One region of the Sideroxydans lithotrophicus ES-1 genome, then DNA from elsewhere that is predicted to be linked to it. Evidence: riboswitches for the same ligand, from Rfam matches in the RefSeq annotation. Region 1 holds a riboswitch; each other region holds the start of a gene.

Region 1 (4,276 bases):
AGTTCAGGATTACCGGCGCGCAATTCAATCCGCTACTCGTTTCCCAGGTTCGCGGAGCACATTTACTGCTTGTGGAGGACAACGAAATCAACCAGCAAGTCGCGCAGGAATTGCTTGAGGGATTCGGAATCAAGGTTGCGGTTGCCGAGAATGGGGAGGAAGCGATTGCACGCCTGAACGAAGAACAGTTCGACGGAGTGTTGATGGACATGCAGATGCCGGTGATGGATGGGATATCCGCCACCCGCGAAATCCGCAAGAACCCGAAGTTTGCCACTCTGCCGATCATCGCCCTGACCGCCAACGTATATGTCAGCGAGCAAAATGCTTTTCTGGCAGCAGGAATGAACGACCATATCGGCAAGCCTCTCGATCCGGACCGGCTGGTGGCCACGCTTGCCAAATGGCTGCGCCCTGCCCGGAAAGCTGAAACTGTCCAACCTCCACCCGTAGCCGCAATTTCTGCGCCAGAAGCCTTACCTGATTTGCCTGGTGTCAAAGTGGCTACTAGCGTACGTCGCATAGGAGGAAACGTTGCCCTGTATTATTCATTGCTCGACAAGTTCAGAGTCAATCAACTGAGTACTGCCGACCAGATCCGGGCAGCACTGGCGGCTGGCGATGCTAAAACTGCTGAAAGACTGGCACACACTCTCAAGGGAATAGCCGGCACTCTTGGCGCAGAATCACTGCAACAGCAGGCTGAACTATTGGAAAACAACATCAAGAATGGATCACTCGGCGATATTGAATCTTTGCTGGCTCAGGCCAACCAGCAGATCAGGAATCTGATTGCCTCCATAGACCTGGCTATCGAGGCTCGCACAAGTTGAGTTCCGCCCTATAGTCGCATCTGGAATTTCCGCACAGCAGAAATATCGGGTGGAAAGTCCCGCGGCTGCGGTTCATCCCTGCCAAACTCCAAAACCTGCGGAGCGCAAATCGATCCCCAGTTCGACCTCCTTGTTGCACGCTTCATCATAGGACATCGGGTTATAGGCTTCATAAAGGTCTGGCAACAGGCGCAGCCCGAACTCCCTGGCATAGCGATTGGCTTGGATGCCTGCCTTATGTTTGTCGAAACGCACATCGGGGTCCAGTCCTGTCATGCCGACGTAGACACAAGGCTTGCCCATGATGTAACCGGGATTGCATCTTTTGAACTTGCCCTCGTAAAGAACGTCCTTCGACAGCTCGATCACATATACGTGGTAGTGATTGCGGCGTCCCATGATGATGAATTATGCCAGCCTCGAAAGCATCTGATGCATGTCGGGCGGACCTGACTTCACTGATGTGTAATTCATTGGTGCTACCGTTATGCCCATAAGCGATACCTAACGGATGCTGGAGTTACCGTGATTGACTCGTACACGCAATTCCTTGCCCGCCCTGAAATGCGGCACATATTTGGCAGGCACCTTGACCACCTTGCCTGTTTTGGGATTATGTCCATTGCGCGGCGGACGATGCAGGGTCGCAAAGGTTCCGAATCCGCGTATTTCGACTCTTGCCTTGTTTTCCAGAACGCTGGATATCTTATCCAGGATGAGGCGGACACTCATCTCGATGTCGTTTGAGGTGAGCTCGGGATGACGGGAAGCAAGCTGTTGTATCAGTTCTGATCGCGTCATGATGGAAATGCCTCGACCGATATATTCCCTATGCCACTGTGATGCAGTTTTCCAGATCGACAGCTGCGATAATCAATCGACGAATCTTGTTGTCTGCAAGAAAATTTCCGGGTATCCACTGCCATATAAACCTCGTTAATAAAACTCCTCAGGTTATACGCAAAGAATCCGCGCAAGCAGAATGCCGATCGATAAAGAGAAATGGATCAGATTACCTGGCAGCCCCGCTGGCACTCGACCTGATGTCGAATAGGAACATGTCCTTTAGCCCGGAAACTTTGCGTCCCCGCCTTTCGACGGGTTTGCCCTTGCAGGCGTTGATGTGTAAATCAACGATTGCGCCTGGATTCTATGGTTATCGGGCGGGAACTGTCAAACCCGCCATTCGATCCGCCAATAATGTCAATATCTTGCGAGTGTGGCTTTCAGGCCATATTCAGCTGCCTGTCCGTGGCTGGTCCTGAAATGCTTCGATGCATTTCCACCCCCAGAATGCCGGCAGCAGAAAAATGATCGCCAGACTGAATGGATTGAAAGCGAGCACAATCAATCCAATCGACAAGGTCGCCGCAAACAGGAAGACTGCAATCGCCTTTGAACGCGCCAGTTTCAGCAAATATGCACTGCCGATCAGGATAGATAACAATGGCAGGATGGCAAGCCAGATGAAATTCAACCGCGCCTGGTTTTCTGCCGAGAAAACAAAATGGAGCTGGTCGATGACTGCTTCTGCGACAGTCAGATTTGACGGTATGGCCGCAAACAGAAGAATGAGCCAAATGGCAACAACCAGCGATGCGCTCAGCAGCGACAGATAGCCGGCTATCTGTGCTGGGGATCCGGGCAAAAATCTCATGTGACTCTCTCTTTCAGTAGTTCAATTCCGCATCAGGCATCCGAACAGGATAGCGCTCGTGCATATCGCTCTCCCGCTGAACTGCCGATGGCTCAACGCGACACCGGCTGATGATAAAGCAGCTCCAGTTGTCTGTGGACATCCGGATAGCATTTTTTCAGAATGGCCGGTGCCGCAAAGAAATATTCGCTCACAACCGCAAAGAATTCAGCCGGGCTGGTGGCAGCATAAGGGTCGATGCAGGCAGGATCGCCTGCCGCCACTTGCCGGCAAAGGACTGCATAAGCTGCCCCCAGGTCCTCGGCCCATCTTTTCCTGCTCATGCCGCTACGCAATGGTGGCATGCCATTCACAGCTCCATTGAGGCCATCCAGCTTATGCGCGAACTCATGCAGCACGACATTCCGCCCCGTCTGGCAATCATGGGTATCCCGCTCCACGTCGTCCCAGGACAGGATCACCGGTCCGCGCAACCATGATTCGCCGGACAACACGCTTGCTTCGCTATGCACCACGCCCACGGCATCCACCTGTTCATGATGAACCCGGAACGCACCGGGATAAAGAATGACCTCAACCCAATTGTCGAAATGATCGACATCCAGATTCAGGATCAGCAGGCAGGCCTGGGCAGCCACAGTTACACGCATGGGCAATGTCACATCCAGGCCTTGCACCCCATTGATCTGTTTGCTATGCAAGAACCATGTCGCCAGTTCGCGCAGGTGTGCCATTTGCACTGCATCCAGCTCGTGCAACACTACAGCATGGCGGGTAACACTGTGCCAGATATGCTGAGGGATCGGATTCCGCCGCAGAATTCGACGCATGTTCCAGCGCCGCAAGGTGTTGCCTAATGATTTCAATTGGAAGATGTCTGGAGTTATTGGAATTTCATGAACAACTTGCTCTTGTCCGCTTCCGTGCCAGGTGACCGGCCATGCATCATGCCACCGTGGATTTGTCCAGGAAGAACTCGCCCAGCGATTTCCCGCTGCGGTAGTCGATGGCGAGCCGTTTCGGCACGAAGGCCTCCGGCCTGACGATAGGAAAATCTTCCAGTGGCGGAGCTCCTTCGACATCGCTGACGCGGCAGATCTTTGTCATCACCGGTCGAAACCCGATTGACAATTTCGGGGCTGCCAAAGTAAAGTTTCCCGAATGCGCGTTTCCGCCGAAACGAACTGCTTTTCTGATCAGGCAACTGAAGTAAAGCTCCATCTCGACACACAACGGTTCGGCAAGCGATCGCATCTGCTTATCCGCAGCCGCACTCCATTCCACCAGCACTTTCTTGCCCGATATCTCAATGGTATTTTGCATGCCCGATCCTCGTTGCAGTCGTATACGATATGCCGGAATGTACCTGATTGCCTGCTTCTTGCGCTTCAGACCTTGCGCAACAAGTCTACCCGTATCGGTGTCCTGAAGCTCGCTCCATCAGTTTTCATGTGATGCATGAATTTCTGCCTTACCTGTTGGTAGAGCTCCGGTGCCAATCGGTGCTGTGTGTGGGTCACCTTCAATATCTGCTCTTCGAACTGTTCAAAGTTTTCAAAATGGACAGGCGTATCGAAGAAGGTCTCACTCGCCAGCTCGAAGCTGCCAGCAGCAACTGCACGCTCAACAGCGGCGAAAGCGGCTGCCCGCACGGCCTGCTCGTCATGAAAGAGTCTGAGGATCTCATTGAATTCCCCGGCAAAGACCGGCTCGGAAATGTACGCCATCCCGCCCGGTTTCAGCACTCGATGTATCTCGGCCATCGCCGTATCCATCAGCGCCAGCG
Region 2 (4,276 bases), 440 kb from region 1:
TAGAAGGCCATGGCAACGACCAGCACCAGCACGATGGGGCGCAACCAGTGTTGCGGCACGAACGATACTGCGGCCGCACCGAAGAACGACATAACGAAGGCGCTGATGGCGGCAGGCAGCACCAGGCGCCAGGGGACGGTCATCTGCCCGAAATAAGAACGCGCGGCGACACTGGTGCCGCAGATCGAGGCGAGCTTGTTGGTGCCGAATATGGTTGCAGGCGGCGAGTTGGGAAAGGCATTGATCAGCGCCGGAATCTGGATGAGGCCGCCACCGCCGACGACTGCATCGACCATGCCGGCGCTATACGCAAACAGACATAGTATCGCGATATCCAGCATGGTCATGGCACCAGTTGCCGCTGTGCTTTAAGCCGGGCTGACTTCCTCGTCCGGGAAAGGCCAGACCGGCTCGGGGGGAGCGAGCGCGGCTTTTCTGGCTTCTGCCTCGGCTTTTTTCAGCGCAGCCGCGGCCTTGCGTGCTGCGGCTTCTTCCTGCTTGATGCGTTTTGCCTCGGCAGCAGCTGACTTGCGTGCTTCGGTTTCTGCTTTCTTCGCGGCGGCCAGTTCCTGTGCGGCTAGCCTGGCTTGTTCCGCGGCCAGTTTTCTTGCGACTGCAGCCTCTTGTGCGGCGATCCTTTTGGCTTCGGCTTCTGCCTTCTTGATCAGTGCTGCCTCCAGCGCGGCCTGTTTCCTGGCTTCCGCTTCAGCTTTTTTCTCGGCAGCTGCCTGCTGCGCGGCGAGCTTGCGCGTTTCGGCTTCGGCTTTCTTGAGTGCTGCCGCTTCCTGGGCTGCTTGCTTCATAGCCTCCGCTTCGGCCTTTTTCGCAGCGGCAGCCTGTTGCGCAGCCAGTTTGCGAGCTTCGGCCTCTGCCTTCCTGGCCTCTGCCTCTGCTTTTTTAAACGCCGCGGCTTCTGCGGCTGCCTGCTGCGCGGCCAGTTTCCTGGCTTCGGCTTCAGCTTTCTTTGTGGCGGCAGCTTCCGCTGCTGCTGTTTTCTTTGCTTCGGCTTCTGCTTTTTTTGCTGCCGCAGCTTGTTGCGCAACGAGTTTGCGCGCTTCGGCCTCTGCCTTCTTGGCTTTTGCTTGTGCCTTTTTCAACGCGGCAGCTTCTGCGGCTGCCTGCTTCCTGGCTTCAGCCGCAGCCTTTTTGGCCGCTGCTGCCTGCTGTGCGGCAAGTTTTTTGGCTTCTGCTTCGGCTTTCTTCAGGGCGGCAGCTTCTTCGGCAGCTCTTTTCTTTGCTTCGGCTGCAGCTTGTTTCAAGGCGGCCGCTTCTTCTGCGGCTTTTTTCTTGGCTTCTGCTTGGGCGATTTTGGCTGCAGCCGCTTCCTGTGCACGCTGTCTTGCCTGTTCCTTTGCCAACTCTTTGGCAGCGGCAGCTTCCTGTGCTGCGAGGATCTTGGCGACCCTGGCTGCTTCAGCATCTGCGCGTGCTTGTTCGCCAGCATCCTTGGCAGCGCGCATTTCCTGTTCGGCTATAGCCTGGTTTGCAACAGCTTCCTCATATGCGGCGCGTGCCTGACTGGCTGATTCTTCCTTTTGGGTGGCGATGAGCTGTTTGGCTTCCAGTATCTGTCTGGCTTCTGCCGCTGCCAGATTGGCTGCAAGCATGGATTTGTTGGCGAAGTTCAGAGTCTTTTCTGCCGCCGCCGAGTTCCTGGCTGTGCGAATCTCATCGGGCGTCAATTTAATTTTCTTCACCTCTGACATCTGAAATCTCCCTCGATCAAGTGGTATGAACTACATCCCGGCAAAGATACAGAACGAACGTTCTGGTGTCAATTTGGATTTCGATTTTTGCCGCCAGATGCTAGAACGCGGTGAGAACATGCCGAGAGAAGCTGGTATCAAAAGAAAGCGGGGAAGACTTTCGCCTTCCCCGCCCTGCAGTTTGCAAAGACTGTGCAGCCTTTCAGTTCAGGTCAGGCCGTCTTCCATAGTTCCCACCATTTTTTGGAGTTCGACATGAGCGCGAACTCGGCGGTGGCTTCGCGCTCCCATGCGGCGACAGAGAAACCGGATTGCTGCAAGGCTGCGCTGTATTTTGTGTCCACGCCCTGGATATGCTCCTTGAGCCAGGTCTTGAGGAAACTGAGCATCTCGAAATAGATCGGTTTGTCTTCGAGCATGTGTTTCCTGGCTAGGTCGTCGAGCTGGGCCAGCAGCTTTTTGTGTTCTGCCATGTGGGGTTCGAGGTCTTTGTATTTCGCCTGGCGCATCAGGCGCTCTTCCAGTGCGAAGTGTGTCTGCGTGTAGCTGACCAGCGCGTCCAGTATGCCGGCGATGGCTTTTTCTCCTTCGCGTTTGGATACGGCGACGAACAGCCGGTTGAGGATGTTGACCAGTTCCAGATGTTGATCGTCGATGGTTTTGATGTTGACGCTGTACTCCGGAGACCACTTAAAGAAGACTTCTTCGTTCGACATAAACACCCCTTGTTGATTGATATCCATTCTTCCAAGCAATACGCCATCCTGGCGGCATGCATGGAGATCCATGCTTCAGCGGTTGAAAGGGAAATATGCAAAGGGAGAGGGATGCCGGATGGAGATCCGATATCGCAGTCCCGCTGCCATAGCTTCCCTTAGGCCGGAGACTTTGCGTCCATACTTTTCAGCATGTTTGCCAAGTTGAAGAAATATTACAGCCATACCCATACAGGGTCAATTGCAATTGAACTGTAGGGCATTGGATCGATCGGCAGGGATTCGGATATGCGTGCAGGCTGCAAAGTCAATGATTACGGGCATCTTGGGTGTGTTTGGCATGCCCGGATCGATCGCTGCATCCGTGCGCTGGCGTACAGAGGATCAATCCGTTTCAAGTTGGATCACTTCTCCCGCTCGCCGCCAGCTTGTTCTGCTGCGCTGAAAAGATAGGGTTCTACCTTGGATGCTTCATTGCGTCGTTGCGCCGCAGCAAGAATTTTTTGCGCTTGAGCAACCGCCTGCGCGTCCTCTTTTTTGGTTGCGGATATGACCCACTGACCCAGGAAATATCCGCCGACTGCGCCGCCTACCGCACCAAAAAGACCAAATCCCCATTGCCCGACGACCATCGGGCCCACGTAGGCCGCGATCGCCAAAGGCCACGGTTGCTGTTTTGATTTATCGGTTGCCCTGGCTAGTTCTTCGGTTGCCGAGGCGACTGCGAGTTCGCATTGCTGCAGGTAAAGCTGGTCCAGTTCGCCAGTGGTGGTGATCAGTCGTTTCCTGAGTTCGAGATCGTCCACAGAGTAATAGGCATCCCTGAATTTATCCGGCGAACCACTTGTTCGCGCATGCTTCACTTCTTCAGTGATGTTCGCTTTTTTTTCGAGCACCCCGATCAACGCGCTCAGCTCCTTGATCTTCCGTTTTACCTCTTCTTCTCCCTCTCCCATTTGAAGCTCCTTTTAATTCTGTGACTGGATGCAGTGGCGTGCTTGTTCATCGGCACCGTTCGTGCATGCAATCTTACAGCAATGGGTATGGGTTTGCCTCGGACGATGCGTGATATCCGGTTATGTCATGGTCGATCGGGTTTGTACCCTGCATTCCATCTGCGCAGGGCTTCAAGTGTGCTTGCGACATGCTTGCCCGGTTGCAAATCTGTATAGGTATAGATGATCTTGCTGTCCGGTGCGATCACGTATGATATCCGGTTGGCATATTCAGGCTTTGCGGCAAGTATCGCATCGTAGGATTTCATGATGCTCTGGTCTGCGTCTGCAGCTACCGGGAATTTGCTGCGGCATTCGCTGACCGAGAATTTGTTCAATTTCTCGATATCGTCATGAGATACGCCGATCACAGTCGCGCCCAGGGCCTTGTATCGTTCTATGGCATCGGCGAAATCGTGTGCTTCGATGATGCAGCCCGGCGTAAAGGCGGCAGGATAAAAATACAGGACTACCGGGCCCTTCTTCAGCTCATCCGCAAGCGAATATGTGAATACTTTGCCGCCCAATGAGGCCTGAGTGACAAAGTTGGGCGCAGCTGCACCGACATTCAATGCCGGATATGCAGGCATTGAAACAGCCAAAACCAGGACCACGACTGCGAAATATCTTCCCATCACAGACTTCCTTCATGCCTTCTTGTAGTGTAAGGCAGAATCCGCGCCATTCATTGCCGCTTTCAGCGACTCATACTTTTCCCGTATTTCGTGCATCTTCGGGGATGTCGGAGGCTGGTTTACCTCCGACCTTACTCTGCTGAGCGGGGTGTTATCCGCAACACGCCGGTATATGTGAGGTGCAACGTATGCAGTGGGACTGATCGACATGATGCCTCCATAGC
Region 3 (4,276 bases), 1.1 Mb from region 1:
GAGTAGATGCCTTGCCCGTTCAATGCATAAGCCATGGCCGCGATGCGTTCGCCCGAGGGGCGGCGATAGGTGAGGCCGTCGACTTCATTGAAGGGGATGAAATTCATGATCGCGTACTTGCCCTTGAGCAGCTGGACTATGCGCGCAAGCTCGGCGTCGCTGTCGTTCACGCCCTCGATCAGCGTCCACTGGTATTGCACCGGATAACCGGTGGCACGCGCATATATCTCGGCACGTTCCACCAGCTCTTCCACGGGAATGCGCGGTGCCTGCGGCAGCAGCCTGGTTCGTAGCACCTCATCGGTGGTGTGCAGCGAAAGCGCGAGTGCCGGTTTCACCGCAGCAATTGAAGATTGCCTTTCACGGTTGCCCCCTCTCCCGCAAGCGGGATGACCAGCGACTTGGCCATTGTTTTCTGATGGCCTAGTCGAATGGTCAGTAGTTCCACCAGAGGGTTGGGGTGAGGGCTTGTGAGTCAGTCCTTCCATCAGACGCTCGAACACGCGCAGATCGCCCACCGTCGAAAGCACCAGGTTCTTGTGCCCGATGTTCCCTTGCGTGCCCAGCAGCTCGATCGCCTCCAGCACGTTGTCGAGATTGTGTGCAGGCTCGCCCATGCCCATGAACACCACCTTGCTCACCGCGCGGCGTTTGCGTGCCAGCACCACTTGCGCGACGATCTCGGCGCTGCCGAGCTGGCGCAGCAAACCGTCGCGGCCGCTCATGCAGAACACACAGCCCACGGCACATCCCACCTGCGTCGAAACGCACAGCCCGCCGCGCGGCAGCAGCACGCTTTCCACCATTTGGCCGTCGTGCAGCTCGATCAGCAAGCGCGCTACTTTCTCATTATCAGAATGCCGATTCAGTTCCCTCTCCCCCTGGGAGAGGGGTAGGGTGAGGGTGTCCGGGTGTTCGCTCTTCAGCCGGGCCAGCCCATCCAGTTCCGCTTCGATGCCCGGCAACTCATTGCGCAATGCGAGCGGAAAGAACGTCTCGGCCGGGCTGCCCTTCCTGTCGTACGAGCACACCTGGCTCCAGCCGCGCAGCAGACGGTCTTCGTGGCACGGCTTGGCACCGAGATCGTACAGGCGTTGGCGGAGATGGGAGATGCGCATGGGAGAGCGAAAAGCGTGTATCAAAGATGGTATGCAAATAACGACCGGGGATCCGTGAACATTTTAACCCAGGTAATGGAACTGCCCTACATGGTGCAGCTATGGCAAAGAAAAAACCCGGCAATGCCGGGCTTTCTCGTCAGGGCTATCCGGGCAGGGCACGTGATTCGCTTAGCTGACTGTTCCTGCAAGGTCTATCCTGCGTGAGAACTGGATGCTTTGCTCCATGGTGGAAGTTTCCTCGGTGCTCGCTTTCAGTTTGCGCAATGTCTCATCGCCTATCCGGTTCGACAGCGAACCTTCCGGTTCCCAGAGCAACTGGAACACCGCCAGCGCATCCTGCTTGCCGCGGAATGATGCGCGGGTGATGGGAATCACCTTGCCATCGAATTCTTCAGGCAGGACATCGATGACATCCTGCGTGGTCAAGGTCTGTTGTGCCCTGGTGATCGATGCGACGCGTGCAGCGACGTTCACGGTGTCGCCGAACACGTCGTTGGCCTTGAGGATGACATCGCCGAAATGCAGACCGATGCGGACCGCGATGGGAAGCTCGCCGCCGGGCTTTTCCGTGTCGATCGCAAGATGCATGGCGCGGGCAGCCTTGGCCGCCAGCATGACATTCGGGAATGTGCACATGATCTCGTCGCCGATCGTCTTGATCAGGGTGCCCTTGTGCTTGGCGACCTCCTGTTTCAGCAGGTTCAGCGTGCTCGTGATCATGTTCAGCGCCGCTTCGTTCCCCATCTGGTCATACAAGGCAGTGCTGCCGCAGATGTCGGCGAACAGGACCGCCATCTTCCTTGTCTGCTGGGCCGAATAGACAGCGCGATTCTGGATGGCCATGTTCTGGGTATCGGCGTAATGCAGGATCTTGGCGATGCGCGCGAACCTGAGTTTCAAGGCCACGTCGATGGGCGACAGACCGAGGTGGTTCTTGATCCTGAGTTTTGCACCGTGGATCAGCAACAGCAGCACGACATCCACATTGCCTTTCTCGATGGCAAGGAAGATCGGGATCTGCCCGTCCTGGCTGAAATTGACCTCCACATCGGAGATCAGCAATTGATGCAAAGCGGCAAAATCGCCGTTCGAGATGGCGGCGAGGACCGACGCCCGGGATTCGAGGGTATCGCGCAGGTGGCTGACCGCCATTTGCACTCCCGTTGCTTCGGCTCCCGGCAATCCAGCGTAGCTTTGTTCGGCAACCGCCTTGCGTAGTGCCTTCTGCCGGTCATACAGCTTGTACAGCAAGGCAATCACCACCAGCACACCCGAGGCTATGATGAACGCGGTACGGCTGATGCCGAACTGGGTAGCCAGCTGGTCGGGCAGGTTCGCGCCGATGGCCAATACCGAGACCGTGAGGAACAGCATCAGCCTGAGGTAGCGGAACAGGGCAATGAAGATCGTCACCGCCAGTGCGGCCAGCAACAGGTTGCGATCGATCACGTTCCCAAACACGCTTTCGGGAAGGTTGGCGCCGAACGCCATCAGCGAAACGATGACCAGAAGCCAGACGTCGCGACTCTTGAAATTTGCTTGCATGAAACCCTCCTGTATCCGCTCGCTCTATCGGACAGGAGAGACACAAGGTTTTCGGCTGGACTGAGCTAAGGTACTAACGGGAACCACTCCAAGGGCGGTGGCTACCGGCAATCCCGCTGTCATAGGGCTTTGCAGACCCCTTAGACCGGAAACTTTGCGTCCCTACCTTTCAATAGGTTTGCTATTAGTTTACTGCTGGAGGTCATTATCATCCGGTTTCTTCCGAAAAGGCAAGCAAGTTAAAGGGATATTACAGTTCTGCAATAATTGCCCGCCGGCTACCGCAAAGACAGCAGTGCAGCCGCCCGGGCAACGCATGACTAGCCCCTGCTGTGAGTGTGTTCATCCGCTACAGGTTTGGCGCTATCATCCGACCCTTGAATTCGGGAGCTCTGCTCATGCATACGCGCAAGCCAATCAACATCCCCGTCGTTGCCGCCTCGCAGGAAGACGCCATGAACGACAGCGCCTGTTCCGGCAAGGAGATCGTCGCACTGATGGTGCTGGGCGACAGCATGGCGCCGGAGTTCACCGAGGGAGAGATACTGGTCATCGAGATGGGCGCGCCGGTATCGGATGGCTCGTTCGTGGTCGGCGAGGCAAACGAGGAATTCATCTTCCGCCAGCTCAGGCGCGGCGACCATGGCGGCTGGCAGCTGCATGCGCTCAACCCGGCTTATCCCGATATCGCCATCGCCGGACTGGATACGATCAAGGGCGTGGTCACCCACAAGAAGAAGCCCGGCTCGCGCAAGTCGGTCAAATACTACGACACGCAAACGGCCCACTGACCCGGCATCCGTTCGCCATGCGGCACCCTCAGGCGGCGAACACCTTCAGCAACCAATACATCAGCGCCGCCCCCACAAATACCCCGGCAACGAAGATGCGCAGTGAGATAGAGGCGCTCGTTTCCGGTTTGGCCGTTTCCTCCGCTGGTTGTATCGCTTCCCACTCGCGGATTATCCGCATCGCCTCGGCGCGATCAGCCTCTGCGACCAGCACGCGCACAAAGCCCATCGCCGCAAGCTCGCCGATGCCGCCCTGCAGATACTCCCCTTCGATACGTCCCGAGATGCCGTGCTGTTCGAGCAGGTTCAGGACCATGTGGGCATCCAGCCCGGAGGAAGCTTCAAATACGCTTTGCATATGGGCACCTTAAAAGATCCAAGTTTCTCGGCAGTTGCAGGGCGCGCCTGCACACTCTACTCGACTAGACTGCAGTAGCCGTCATTCCGGCGAAGGCCGAAATCCAGTGTATACAATCAACTGGACACCGGCCTTCGCCGGTGTGACGACTTATTCGGTGCTTCATTGATTATTCCTGCCAGCACGCCGTTCGACGGGCGCATTGAACTTTGCAATATTGTCCTCGGCCAGTTTGATTGCGGAGATGTCATGCACGATGGCCAGGAATCTCTCGCCATCACCCTCCGACTTGATCAGTTGCAGGTTCACCTCCACCGGATAGTTGCTGCCATCCGCGCGCACCTGGATGGTCTGGTAAGTGATCGACTCCTGCTCGCCGCGGCGCAACTGTTCGAGCCTCACGCCAAACGATTCGATGCCCGATTGCGGATGCAGGGCAAGGATGCTCTTCTGTTGCAGTT

Evidence for each region. Region 1 has a riboswitch for cyclic di-GMP ahead of SLIT_RS05770 (integration host factor subunit beta). Riboswitches for the same ligand answer to the same signal wherever they lie in the genome.
Region 2: another riboswitch for cyclic di-GMP. It lies ahead of SLIT_RS07830 (bacteriohemerythrin); the one in region 1 lies ahead of SLIT_RS05770 (integration host factor subunit beta).
Region 3: another riboswitch for cyclic di-GMP. It lies ahead of SLIT_RS15320 (adenylate/guanylate cyclase domain-containing protein); the one in region 1 lies ahead of SLIT_RS05770 (integration host factor subunit beta).

Annotation. Positions count from the first base shown of each region.
Region 1 covers NC_013959.1:1,134,585-1,138,860, reverse strand. The annotation lists gene SLIT_RS05780 (response regulator) at 1-833, shown strand, start outside; gene SLIT_RS05775 (hypothetical protein) at 906-1,232, opposite strand; gene SLIT_RS05770 (integration host factor subunit beta) at 1,338-1,634, opposite strand; cyclic di-GMP riboswitch class I at 1,849-1,951, opposite strand; gene SLIT_RS05765 (hypothetical protein) at 2,071-2,490, opposite strand; gene SLIT_RS05760 (M90 family metallopeptidase) at 2,583-3,320, opposite strand; gene SLIT_RS05755 (hypothetical protein) at 3,436-3,813, opposite strand; gene SLIT_RS05750 (class I SAM-dependent methyltransferase) at 3,879-4,276, opposite strand, start outside.
Region 2 covers NC_013959.1:1,573,232-1,577,507, forward strand. The annotation lists gene SLIT_RS07820 (sulfite exporter TauE/SafE family protein) at 1-347, opposite strand, end outside; gene SLIT_RS15200 (hypothetical protein) at 369-1,706, opposite strand; gene SLIT_RS07830 (bacteriohemerythrin) at 1,919-2,422, opposite strand; cyclic di-GMP riboswitch class I at 2,553-2,633, opposite strand; gene SLIT_RS07835 (hypothetical protein) at 2,827-3,378, opposite strand; gene SLIT_RS07840 (peroxiredoxin) at 3,504-4,052, opposite strand.
Region 3 covers NC_013959.1:2,225,377-2,229,652, reverse strand. The annotation lists gene SLIT_RS10990 (RNA methyltransferase) at 1-1,118, opposite strand, end outside; gene SLIT_RS15320 (adenylate/guanylate cyclase domain-containing protein) at 1,290-2,666, opposite strand; cyclic di-GMP riboswitch class I at 2,770-2,859, opposite strand; gene SLIT_RS10980 (S24 family peptidase) at 3,065-3,457, shown strand; gene SLIT_RS10975 (putative signal transducing protein) at 3,486-3,815, opposite strand; gene SLIT_RS10970 (PAS domain S-box protein) at 3,978-4,276, opposite strand, start outside.